DNA from 3 places in the Paenibacillus wuxiensis genome. Region 2 is predicted to be linked to each of the others. Evidence: predicted binding sites of a transcription regulator. Region 2 holds the regulator's gene; each other region holds the start of a gene.
What was found. The regulator NrdR, encoded in region 2, represses ribonucleotide reductase genes. The targets are predictions, from matches to a motif close to AACACNATATATNGTGTT.
Positions count from the first base shown of each region.

Region 1: the regulator NrdR is predicted to act here: its motif matches at 2,456-2,473, upstream of nrdI (class Ib ribonucleoside-diphosphate reductase assembly flavoprotein NrdI).
Region 3: the regulator NrdR is predicted to act here: its motif matches at 1,986-2,003, upstream of ABN764_RS26965 (adenosylcobalamin-dependent ribonucleoside-diphosphate reductase).

Region 1 covers NZ_JBEFZI010000006.1:56,460-60,748, reverse strand. The annotation lists gene ABN764_RS14405 (ABC transporter permease) at 1-359, shown strand, start outside; gene ABN764_RS14400 (alpha/beta fold hydrolase) at 888-1,652, shown strand; gene ABN764_RS14395 (hypothetical protein) at 1,762-2,043, opposite strand; gene nrdI (class Ib ribonucleoside-diphosphate reductase assembly flavoprotein NrdI) at 2,661-3,032, shown strand; gene nrdE (class 1b ribonucleoside-diphosphate reductase subunit alpha) at 3,001-4,289, shown strand, end outside.
Region 2 covers NZ_JBEFZI010000011.1:144,169-148,457, forward strand. The annotation lists gene ABN764_RS24115 (ABC transporter ATP-binding protein) at 1-1,019, shown strand, start outside; gene ABN764_RS24120 (energy-coupling factor transporter transmembrane component T family protein) at 1,006-1,791, shown strand; gene ABN764_RS24125 (hypothetical protein) at 1,878-2,165, shown strand; gene nrdR (transcriptional regulator NrdR) at 2,397-2,876, opposite strand; gene ABN764_RS24135 (alpha/beta-type small acid-soluble spore protein) at 3,005-3,226, shown strand; gene ABN764_RS24140 (lytic transglycosylase domain-containing protein) at 3,294-3,881, opposite strand; gene coaE (dephospho-CoA kinase) at 3,878-4,289, opposite strand, start outside.
Region 3 covers NZ_JBEFZI010000016.1:28,768-33,056, forward strand. The annotation lists gene ABN764_RS26965 (adenosylcobalamin-dependent ribonucleoside-diphosphate reductase) at 1-1,894, opposite strand, end outside; gene ABN764_RS26970 (DEAD/DEAH box helicase) at 2,161-4,050, shown strand; gene ABN764_RS26975 (YqhG family protein) at 4,076-4,289, shown strand, end outside.

The DNA of each region.
Region 1 (4,289 bases), on a different contig from region 2:
TCGGATTTTTTATCAAATCAGACGGGGTAAGTGCCGCGGTACTGGTGTCTTCATTGGGTGACTATGTACTAGGTGCTGTCCTTATGTTTCTGTTGTCCACACCGACGATTTGGGTAACCTTCTTATTCAAAAATTATGTGCCGACCATCATGTTCACAGCGGTGATCACGTTAGGGAATGTTACCGTGATCAGTTCCGATTACAAGGCGCTGTTCCCTTGGTCAGCTGCGCATGTAATTGTGACCCAAAGTTATGTAGCGGATTATCCACCGCTATACTCGTTTATTGCGGTTGGTATCACTTCGCTATTCGGCTTAGTGGCAAGCGTTCTGTATTTCAACAGAATGGATATTAAATGAAGTGAAGTATATAGGAAGTTAAATGATGCAGATCGGCCTCATGGTCGGTCTTTTTTATATTCTCTATAGGTGATGGATGTACAATCAATATGAATGAGATGGGGAATAGGTTGGCATCGCAAAAATGAAATTTCTTATTTCCGTAGCGGATCATCCTTTGCATGGTTATGCACATTGCTGCTTGAAGAGACAAAAAGGAGTGATGTTCGGCATGGAGCAGACTCTGTTTTTCTGTAATTATGTTGAACCTCACTGTCACAATGGCTCGAAACCGCGCGGTTGCCCGGGAAATGAGAGTGTGAGCCCGGGAAATAAGTAAGTGTTGTCGGGGAAATTCCATTGAGTCAGGAAAAGAACCATATCAGGTCGGTTCGGTTCTCCATCTAGATATTGGCGATGATCGAATAGGATGGAATCGCAGTGCTTCTGTGAAAGGAAAAAATTAAAATATCATTGATCTGAATATTGATCCATATCTAATATATGAGGTGAAACAATCAATAGAAAGCCACATGGGAGGGAGCATGAATGGATCTGAGCTACTCGATTTATGGAACAGGCGAGCCGATTGTGCTGATTCACAGCGGAGGCGTCGATTCAAGGGCATGGGGGGAGCTAGTACCACTTCTCGCAAGAACTCACGAGGTCGTTACCTTTGATGCTCGTGGTACGGGGCGATCGCCCGCACCGCAAGTACCGCTCAACCTTGTCGAAGATTTACGTCAACTGCTAGACGACCTGAAGCTGGAACAGGTGACCCTAGTTGGGCATTCTATAGGCGGAGAATTGGCTACTAACTTTACATTATCCTCCCCAGATAGAGTCGCTCGACTGATCGCTGTTGCTCCATCCTTGACAGGTTTCATCTTCTCAGAGACGTATCGGGGCTGGATTCAGCAATTGAATTCACTCGCTCCGGATGTGAGCAAGATGATACAGTTTTCATTGCAGGGGCCTATTTATCGTACGGTGATGGCTAGCGGTCAGCGTGATCTCTTTATTGATATGCACACCCAATACTTTACGCGTGTCTTCACAGAGTGGCGCAGCTTTGAGGTGATATGGCCTCAGCCACCTGCGATCGAACAGTTGGAGGAAATCGCGGTTCCTACCTTGTTTATGTACGGGACAGTGGAGTGGGACGATATGCGCATGATCGCGGAGGAGTTCAAGCGGATACCACGTATTGCTTTCGTCGAAATAGAGGGTGCAGACCACATGCTCCCATTGACGCATCCTCAAGAAATGGCCTCGCACATTCTATCTTTTTTGGAAGCAGCGGATAAATCGTAAGCTACAAATTCCGTGACATTTCACGAATCAGCGGCAGTTAGACACGATTCCGGTGTCTTGTACTGCCGCTATTTCTGTATTAGTATCGGGTCTAGCTAACAAATCATCATTAGATCGTGATCGTGCGATGTGGTTTGCTATAATGCGATGTTCCGCCACCACCGACGATCACTCTTCCGCCTCTCGGAAACACCAATCGCTTGTTTATCCCGCCTGACAGTATTACCTCAACTTTAGCCCGGTTTGCAGTTGCAATGTAAATGACATAACCACTTCTTGATATTTCCGTTCTCCAATTCCGATCAAACTCAGATCGCAGTACCCGGTTTGAATACACCTGATTTACCACATCAGATGATCTCGATGTTCGTAGCGCTTTAGATTTGCTCATCGGATGTTTCCCTCCGTCTACTCAAAATGAACTGAAAAAATCATTCCTAGTAATCTTTTCTAGCTATCGTATGCTTGTTCATATCGGATGTTTGGATTGATGTATGTGGTAATCAAAAAATGTGCTGATTTGACTCCTGTGTCTTGGTTAAATAAAAAAGTTGAGATTGGGGAGATCGCCATCCCGTCGCTGAAAAGGGGAATTATCGAATTTTTTTATCATGTATTTCTCTACAATTCCAAAATAAATGATCTCCAATATTCGTCTGAGGTGTGGTACGATAGTAATGTTTTGTGCCAATAGTCGACATGAAATTTGATAGAGAAAGCGTCATAAAATGGACCTTGCCATTTCTCTTAAAATTGTATATGATTCTATAGCGAACTATATATAGTTAGTTGAATGCGATACATACACTATATATTGTGACAGCAATTGGAATCGAGCGGCGCATCGCGCCAGATTCTAAGAACATGCCTATTCAGAGATTGAGAGATTAAAGCGACAGCATACACGAAATTAGGGTACGCATCGTGTCGATCGTTTTGATCCTTGTTTTTGAATGAGCATTTTTTGTTCGTTCCATTTGCAAACTAGTCGAACAACGGAGGGATCACGTGCTTATCGCTTACGATTCGAAGACGGGTAACGTGAAACGATTCGTCGATAAATTGGATTTGGAGTGTGTTCGTGTCACCCCTGACACCAAGCTTAATGAACCCTTTATCCTGATTACGTACACGACCGGGTTCGGACAAGTTCCACAGTCCACGCAAGAGTTTCTGGAAGAACACAGTCATTTGCTCCAAGGTGTCGCGGCCAGCGGCAACATGAACTGGGGCACTCGGTATGGGCTTGCAGCTGACCATATTTCCAGAGAATACTCCGTCCCCGTACTGATGAAGTTTGAACTCAGCGGGACAAAACGAGATGTAGACAACTTTATTCGGGAGGTCCATGACTTTGATACCAAAATGGATACAGCTTAACAATGAAATCATGGTTCAGAAGGACGGTAAATTTCAATTTGGCAAGGATCACGAGGCAGCAAAGAGCTATTTCGTCGATTATGTCAATCAAAATACAGTGTTTTTCCATAACCTTGAAGAGAAGATTCATTATTTGATCGAAAATGATTACTATGAGAAAGAGATTTTCGACCAATATGAATTTAAAGATATTAAGAAATTGTACGAGTTCCTGTACTCGAAGAAATTCCGCTTCCCATCCTTCATGAGCGCGTTCAAGTTCTACAATAACTACGCGATGAAGACGAATGATGATACGAAGTTCTTGGAACGTTATGAAGACAGACTGGCGGTTGTATCCTTGTTCTTAGCGAGCGGAGATATGAACAAAGCATTCGAATATGCAGATCTGTTGATTGCACAAGAGTATCAGCCAGCAACGCCAACCTTCCTGAATGCAGGGAAGAAGCGCAGAGGAGAGCTTGTCAGCTGCTTCCTGCTCGAAGTCAACGATTCCATGAACTCGATCGGATTTGCGATCAACTCCGCACTTCAGTTAAGTAAAATTGGCGGCGGTGTGAGCTTGAACTTGAGCAAGATTCGCGGTGCAGGCGAGCAGATCAAAGGGCTGGACGGTAAAGCAAGCGGCGTACTCCCAGTTATGAAATTGTTTGAGGATGCTTTCTCCTACGCAAACCAATTGGGACAGCGTGACGGAAGCGGCGTTGTATACTTGAACGTATTCCATGCTGACATCCATGAATTCCTGGATACGAAGAAAATCAACAGTGATGAGAAAATCCGCATTAAGACTTTGTCGCTCGGCGTCGTTGCTCCGAACAAGTTCTTCGAGCTTGTTGAGCAGGATAAAGACATGTACTTGTTCTATCCGCACACGGTATTCCAAGCATATGGCAAGCATTTGGATGATATGGATCTCTCCGAAATGTATGATGAGCTCGTAGACAATCCGAAAGTCCGCAAAAAGAAAATTGTCGCTCGCGACCTAGTTTTGAAAATTGCACAGATTCAGATGGAATCTGGTTACCCATATATCATGTTCGTAGATAACACGAATGAATATCATGCCCTTAAAGAAATCGGTAAGGTTAAATTCTCCAACCTGTGCAGTGAGATCGCACAGCTTAGTGAAGTGTCCACGATTAACGATTACGGCATTGAGGATGAGATTAACCGCGATATTTCCTGTAACTTGGGTTCACTTAACATTGTTAACGTCATGAAGAATAAGCGGATGCGTGATACGGTTCATCGTTC
Region 2 (4,289 bases):
ATCGCAGCAACAGTAGCGATAGCAGCAACGATGACGATAGTAGTAACATTTTCGATTTCAGCAATTATGATGAGCAGTCCGTTCATCAGCGTCTCGAGTCCGCAGAACCCGCACTAACCGACGAGGATCTGCTGAACCTGCTGCTGTCGCTCCCTAAATTAGCACAGCAGGATGTGATGCGCATCCTAACATCAGCTCAATCGAACGGTTCCCCACGAAAGCCTGAGGAAGTCTTGCAAGCGAACAACCTTGTCTATCGGCGTAAAGGGAGAGTAATCCTCGATCACGTGTCCCTTACTCTGCATTCAGGGGAATGGGTAGCACTTGTTGGTCCAAACGGAGCTGGGAAATCTACCCTCGCCTCCCTCTTATCTGGATTGACACAGCCGGATGAAGGTCAAATCATTCTGAATGGCATGCCTCTTCATCGATATGCAGAGCGGGAGCTGAGAGCCTTCATCGGATATGTATTCCAGAATCCAGAGCATCAGTTCATTACTGATACCGTGTTCGATGAACTTGCATTCGGGATGCGCTTGCAGCTTCTGAGCGAAGAAGAAGTACAGCAGCATGTCGGAGAAGCCTTGACACGCTTCCGCTTGAACAAGGTTGCCAATGCCAATCCCTTCTCCATCAGCCAAGGACAGAAGCGAAGACTTAGTGTCGCTTCCGTTCTTACCGACAGCCAACAGCTATTGTTATGCGATGAGCCGACATATGGACAAGATTCTTATACATCCAAGCAGCTGATGGACACCCTGCAAGCACGAACCCAAGCAGGCGCAACTGTCCTGATGATCACGCATGATATGGAGTGGGTTCAGAACTATGCCGACCGAATTATTGTGCTAGATGAAGGTTGCATACAGTTTGACGGCAGCCCTTCCAAGCTGTGGAAGGAGCACCCTGAGCTCGTGGAGAAGTGTCATCTGCGTATGCCGATGAACTTCGCGGTGACATTTCGCTTACTTGCACAGACGACAGGTATCGAAGGAGGAGATCATCCTGATACTCCGTGATTGGAATCCAAGCATTAAGGGGCTTGCGATCATTATAGCGGTTATTATGCTGTCGTTGACGTTCGATCCGGTTACACCGCTTGCAGCACTTGTCTACATCGTTCTATTTACATTCCTATTAGGGAACATATCATGGCGTAAATGGCTGCTTAGCTTCTGCCCCTTCCTCATTATGGGCATCGGCTACGTGTGGACGGCTCTCGTCTTCCCGCGTTCTGCCGATCCCGCTTCAAGTGCCATTCTATGGCAGTGGGGGTCGTTCATCATTACGGAGGCCACGTTCCAGCAGGCAATATCACTCGGACTCAGAGTGCTTATCTTCTCCGCCTTGTCGCTCATCTTCATCTTGACGACAGATCCTGTTCGCTTCATGCTGAGCCTGATGCAGCAATGCAAGCTGTCGCCCAAGTGGGCATACGGTATTCTGGCAGGCTATCGCTTCCTCCCCTTCTTCAAGGAAGAACTGCGCATCATACAGGATGCCCACCGCATGCGAGGCATAGAACGGGAGCGTGGCTGGAAGAGCAAGCTGCGGGCATGGAAGCGTTATGCAATTCCACTGCTCGCTTCAGCTATCCGCAAGTCGGAGCGTGTAGCTGCCGCCATGATATCGAAGGGATTCACAGGCCGACGTGGAAGAGCTTATTATGTGAAGCTTCGAGTTACATGGAAGGATTGGGCCTTACTCTTCCTTCTGCTAGGCGGAATCGCGTTATGCTACTACGTATCCTGGAAACTCGGGTTCGTACAATGGTATCAAGGACAATTGTGACACATATGACACCCTTTTCGTACATCCTGCATAACATATCTAAGCACATTGTGTGTTCCGCTATTATGCGAAAAGGAGGTCTTTCTATGCCTAAAAAAATCACGCCTAAGAAGATTACGTCTAAGACGTTATCCCCCCATTACTCCAAAAGTGTAAAGTTCTTGAAAAAATTCGTAAAGATAAAGGCCAAAAACGGTAACATATATACAGGCACCATCGTGAAAGTAGATAAAAAGAGAGTGTACTTAAAGGTCAACTCCGTAAAGCATGCGGGAAAAGTACACACTTCATTTTTCCCTTTCATCTTGCCGTTGGTGCTCTTCGATCTCCTTGCTATCGTGCTGCTTGATACCCGTAGAAGAATTATTTTTTAACGTCTATTCTCCCTCAAATGTTTGAGGGAGTTTTTATTTGCACGAAAAACTCACTAACTATATCAAGATAGCGCTCTGGCTCCTCAAATCGGGGAAAATGCCCGCTACGATGGAAAGTCGTCTGCAATGTGGATCTGCACCTATCCATCAATCCACACTTGATTGCTCGATAAAATACAAAGAACCCCTCAAACAGTTTACTGCTTGAGGGGTTTTCCGAGCTTGTTTAAACTATTTATCTGGATGTTCGCCAAGGGCGTTCTTCGACAGAAGATGATTCAGTTCCTTCATAAACATGCTGATATCCTTGAACTGACGATAGACCGATGCGAACCGCACATAAGCAACTTCATCTACTGGATAGAGCTGCTCCATGACGAAATCACCGATGACACGGCTGTCTACCTCCGCATGGGCGGTATCTCGCAGCTGCTTCTCGACCTCCGAAGCAATCATCTCCAGCCGTTCCACAGATACGGGACGCTTCTCACAGGCACGAATAAGTCCGCGCAGCATCTTATCCCTACTGAACTCTTCCCTGCTTCCATCCTTCTTAATAACGATGAGCGGAGTCTCCTCCACCATCTCGAATGTAGTAAAGCGTCTGCTACACAGCTCGCACTCCCGCCTGCGGCGAATAGACTTATTGTCGTTCGCTGGACGAGAATCAAGTACCTTTGTTCCTAAGTGGTCACAATAAGGACACTTCATTTTCGTTCCTCCGTTCTACTCTTGATGTTTATCACAATTCACTTTTTAAAAAGTTACCAGTGGTTACCTGTAATGATCTTTGAAAGAATGCACACAATACAATTACCAACCGCAAGGAGGTGAATCAAATGAGCCAAAACAATCGTTCCAGCAACAACTTGGTCGTACCTCAAGCGACAGCAGCTCTTGAACAAATGAAGTTCGAGATCGCACAAGAGTTGGGCATTGCCATCCCATCTGACGGATACTATGGCAACATGGCAACTCGTGACACGGGTTCTATCGGTGGTTACATCACGAAGCGCCTTGTCCAAATCGCTGAACAATCTCTTGCAGGTCAATACAAATAATGACGGAAGAAGCGTCGGACATCATGCGCGATAACGGTATCGGCTTGTCCGATGCTTCTTCTTCGTTCTACTTCATTTTCGGGTAGATGTTTTTATACTTATCATAATAATGGATAACACGCTGTACGTACAACTTTGTTTCCCCATATGGGATTTGCTGCTTGGCTGTGTCATAGCGTCCGTCCCATACTTTGTTGCGAATCCATTTGTTCACATTGCCAGGACCCGCGTTGTAAGCGGCGATCGCCGCTATCCAATTCTCATTGAATTGCTTATGCAGCGATTTTAGATACCATGTGCCAATAAGAATATTCGGGTCGGCCGTATTTTTCAATTCGTCCAAAGACCAACGATTATTCATCTTCAGCTGCTCCATCGCCCATGTAGCCGTTTCCGGCATCAGCTGCATGACTCCAATCGCTCCCTTACGAGATTCGCGCCCCGCTTGGAAGTTCGTCTCCACTCGAATGATAGCAGCCACAAGCAGAGGATCTACATCATATTGAGCTGCATATTTGCGAATCTCGGCTTCATATGCAATCGGGTACATCCATCTCCCCAGCCATTGCGACTGAACGAACAGCAAGAACAGCATGCCCAAAAACAACAGCAATAGCACTCTCTTTTTGCGGAGCATTTTCATCATACGATTCATGGCAAGCCTTTCTCCGACCAGAAATGGTCGAGCTGCTTGATCGTATCTTCCAGCGAACCGCTATTGTCGATAATAATGTCCGCCAGCTCTCGCTTTTTCTCCATACTCCACTGAGCATTCAGCCTCTGTTCAGCTTCGCGCTCGCTCCAACCGTCCCGTTCCATTAGACGCTGTAATTGAACACTTTTTGGAACATACACTACCAATATCGAATCGAACATCTCGCTTAGACCTGACTCATACAGGAGCGGAATATCAACGACAACAAGACGTTCTGGATAGTCCATCTCATATTGATGCATTTGACGCTGGATTTCCTTCCGGATAGCCGGGTGGGTGATGCTTTCTAACGCTTTGCGACTTGTCTCATCTGCAAAGACAACCTCCCCTAATCGCTTCCGATTGAGC
Region 3 (4,289 bases), on a different contig from region 2:
CTCGACTTCCATCTCGGTAAATGGTTACACCTTTACATCCGAGGTCGAACGCCAGTTCATACAATTCCTTCGTCTGCTCAACTGCGAAGTCACTCGGGCAGTTCGCCGTTTTGGAAATCGAGCTGTCCACCCAGCGCTGAATCGCTGCTTGGGCACGTATATGATCCTCTGCTGACAGATCCATCGCTGTTACAAAGTAATCCGGCAGCTGGTCGTTCGGATGCGCATCCTTCCATTGCTGCGCAATCGGCACGAACTGCTCGTCATAGCCGAGACGGCTCTGGCGGTAATATTTGAAGGCGAAGTACGGCTCGATCCCGGTGGAAGTGCCAACCATGGTACCCGTGCTGCCCGTCGGCGCTTGTGTAATGACCGTTACATTACGCATCCCCTTCGCTTGAATTGCTTCTTCGACCTCAGGATATACACCGCACATTTGCTTCATGAAGCCGCTTGACAAGTATGGCTCTGCTTGGAAGGCAGGGAAAGCCCCTTTCTCCGCAGCAATATCCGCAGAAGCCAAATAGGCCTCGCGGGCAATAAAGCCGAACAGCCGGTCAAGGAATTCGAGCGAGTAAGGACTTCCATATCGGATGCCAAGCTTGATCATCAATTCTGCCAATCCCATCGAGCCCAGCCCGACACGCCGCTCCTTCTGTTGATTGTTTTTATTCTCCTCAAAATGATACGGAGTCTTATCTATGACGTTATCGAGGAAGCGCACCGCATAACGCGTTACCTTCGATAGCTCCTCCCAAGCAACATCCCGCTTCTCAGCATCATAAAACTTGGACAGGTTGAGCGCAGATAAATTGCAGACACCCCACGCCGGCAGTCCCTGTTCTCCACAAGGATTCGTACAGATAATCGGGTTAAAATACCAGCTGTTCGACATCTGATTATAATGCTCCATGAAGACAACACCCGGTTCCGCAGACTTCCACGCCGACTCTATAATCGTATGCCAAATGTCGCGGGCCTTAACTGTCTGATAAGGAATGACGGACTTGCCCGCCTTCTTCCACTTCTCCAAATCTCCATCCCACTGCTCATCATAGTCCGGATCACTCGTATCTGGGAATACAAGCTCCCAGTCCAAGTCCTCCTTCACGGCTTTCATAAATCCATTGCTAACACAGACAGATAAGTTCGCATTCGTCACTTGACCTGCGGTCTGCTTCACCGTAATAAAATCCAAAATGTCCGGATGCCAATCATACATCATTAACATTAAGGCACCACGCCGGCTGCCGCCCTGCTCGATAAGTCCTGTCGTATAGCTGAATAAGCCTCCCCATGAAACCGCGCCACTGGATGAGCCATTAACACCACGCACAATAGCCCGTCTTGGACGAAGCGAGGATAGATTGATGCCAACGCCGCCACCCCGAGCCATAATTTCTGTCATTTCCGAGAGCGTCTGCATAATCCCGCCTCGACTATCCTTCGGAGACGGAATGACATAGCAATTGAACAAGGTTAGCTCCTCGCTTGCTCCTGCTCCTGCTGCGATTCGTCCACCCGGGACAAGCTTCCAATCATCGAGAATATATCTGAATTTATCCGTCCATTCCGCTTGCTTCTCCGTAGTCTCAACGGAGGCAATTGCAGATGCCAATCGATCCCACATTTCCTCCGGTGTTTTCTCCACGGTCAGCGTCACATGCTCAATAGACGTCTGGATGGTCGCCCCGCTTCGGAGTGCAACAGATAAGTTCCGGCCATTACGTGCAGTAACCTCTCCAACCTCCTTCGTCGGAAATTTCGGATCATCTTTCGTTAATACAAGTACAACGTCCCCCACTCGGGTATTATTCGTATCTGCATCCTTTTTTGCATATCGATCTAGAAATATCTTCTCACTTAGTCCTTCCAAGCGTTTCTTCTGTGGCATATTCAAAGAGAACAACCTCCTGTGCTTCTTCATTTCATCAAATCTTTATCAACAACCACGTGCGTTAGACCTGCTTACATGGTATGTACTCAACACTATATCTAGTGTCCAAAAAGTATTTTACATCAACATATACAAAACCACTGTGATAAATCCCTCATTTCAAACTCTTTCCATCGTATCGTATGAACAGTTATGAAATAAGAAGATTACGTCCATACTACACGGTAATGAAGAATAACGAATCGATTAAGGAGGGAGATAACATGCGTACGTATCAGCCGTCGAACGAAGAGTCTCGTACACCGAGTAACGCTTCTACGACACTAGCTTACCCCGGAATCGAAGCATCTATGGGAACTGTGGGTATTAATGGAGATAACCCCTCCACATCCTCCCGTACTAGCACAGCTGCAATAGGTCGCATCCCCCTTACTATCGAGAACGGATGGACGGACGAGCTTCTTGCTCGCATTGACAAAAACAGCCCTTGGGATGACTGGACCTTATTCCGGCTTGCATACGAAGCCCAGCAGGCAAAGCGAATTCATGCATTTGACGAGCTTCAATGCTTAACTCATATTACAAACGTCGATCCACTGCCGCATCAGTTAGAGACAGCCCGCAAAGTGCTGCATGATATGCGAGGCAGAGCAATATTAGCCGATGAGGTAGGTCTCGGGAAGACGATCGAAGCCGGTCTTGTTTTAAAGGAATATATGATTCGTGGACTTGTGAAGCGAGTGCTCATCTTAGTGCCTGCCTCACTTGTGCTGCAATGGGTTCGTGAGCTGAACCATAAGTTCGACATTCCTGCGATCGCCCAAAAGAAGGGATATCAATGGGCAAATGACATCGTAGTCGCTTCCATGGATACTGCTAAACGCGATCCGCACAAGGAAATTCTCATGGAGCAGGAATACGATATGTTAATCGTTGACGAAGCCCATAAACTGAAAAATCGGAAAACAACGAACTATCAATTCATTCAGCATTTGCGCAAGAAATACTGTCTTCTGCTAACAGCTACACCCGTTCAGAATGATATGAACGAGTTGTATAACTTGATCAATCTGCTGAAGCCAGGTCAGCTGGGCGGTCAAGGGGAGTTCAGCACGAACTTCGTCGCAGACAAGCGGATGCCGAAGAATGAGGGCATGCTCCAGAGCGAGCTATCGAAGGTCATGGTGCGCAATCGCAGAGGTGAAGGCAATGTTCATTTTACGAAGCGTATCGTTAAGAATGTTCCACTCACCCTCTCGCCGGAAGAACAGGCGCTCTATGATGGCGTCACTCGATTTGTAAAGGAGCAATATCGAACAAGCAGCGGGGATATCGGCAGCATGTTCTCCCTCATTACGCTGCAGCGGGAAGTATGCTCCAGTCGGGATGCCGTCTTCTTAACACTCGTGAATTTGTCAAAGAAGCTTGCCGAGGACTCCCCTATTCGCAATTATATCTGGGATCTTGTCGATCTCATTAAAGGCATTAATGCGAATACCAAAGCCGAAACGGCGATGAACATTATTCGCGAGATTAATGAAAAAGTTATCGTGTTTACCGAATACAGAGCTACCCAGGAGTACTTGCTGCAGTATTTCCGCAATGCCGGTCTAGTCGCAGTTCCTTACAGCGGAGGGATGAACCGCGGCAAGAAGGATTGGATGATGGATCTTTTCCGCGGACGGGCACAGGTCATGATTGCAACAGAAGCCGGGGGCGAAGGTATCAATCTGCAGTTCTGCCATCATATGATTAATTTTGATTTGCCATGGAACCCGATGCGCGTAGAGCAGCGGATTGGTAGGGTACATCGGCTTGGTCAGAACAATGATGTGAAGATCTACAACCTATCAACGCAAGGAACGATTGAAGAATATATATTGAACCTGCTTCATGAGAAAATCAACATGTTTGAGATGGTCATCGGCAGTCTCGACATGATCCTAGAACGGTTCGAGAAGCAGGATTCTCTCGAGAAGAGCCTCTCCCGCATTCTTCTGGAATCGGATTCGGAAGATCTGATTCGCACCGAGGTGGAGCGTTTAGGCAATTCGTTAAATGCGATACGTGAAGAAATAGATATGGAAGACGACGAGAAGAGTGCAGCAATAAGTAATCTCCTGCATAACATGAGTGCCGAGATTGAAGGATGATGACAGGAATAGGAGGTAGGAAGGAATGAATACGGAGCAAGTACGACGATTTGTGCTCGATTATTTGGAGGCCACCGATTGTCATATCATGGAGACCTCACCTGCCAGTGTAACCGTGAAGCTGTCAGAACGAGCCGACCGTAAGCTTACGAACCGTCCCTACTATTGGGGTTTTGTTGATCGCACAGGGGCAGAGCCCGAGACGATGCGATTCACCTTCGTATTCGATCCTTCTGCGA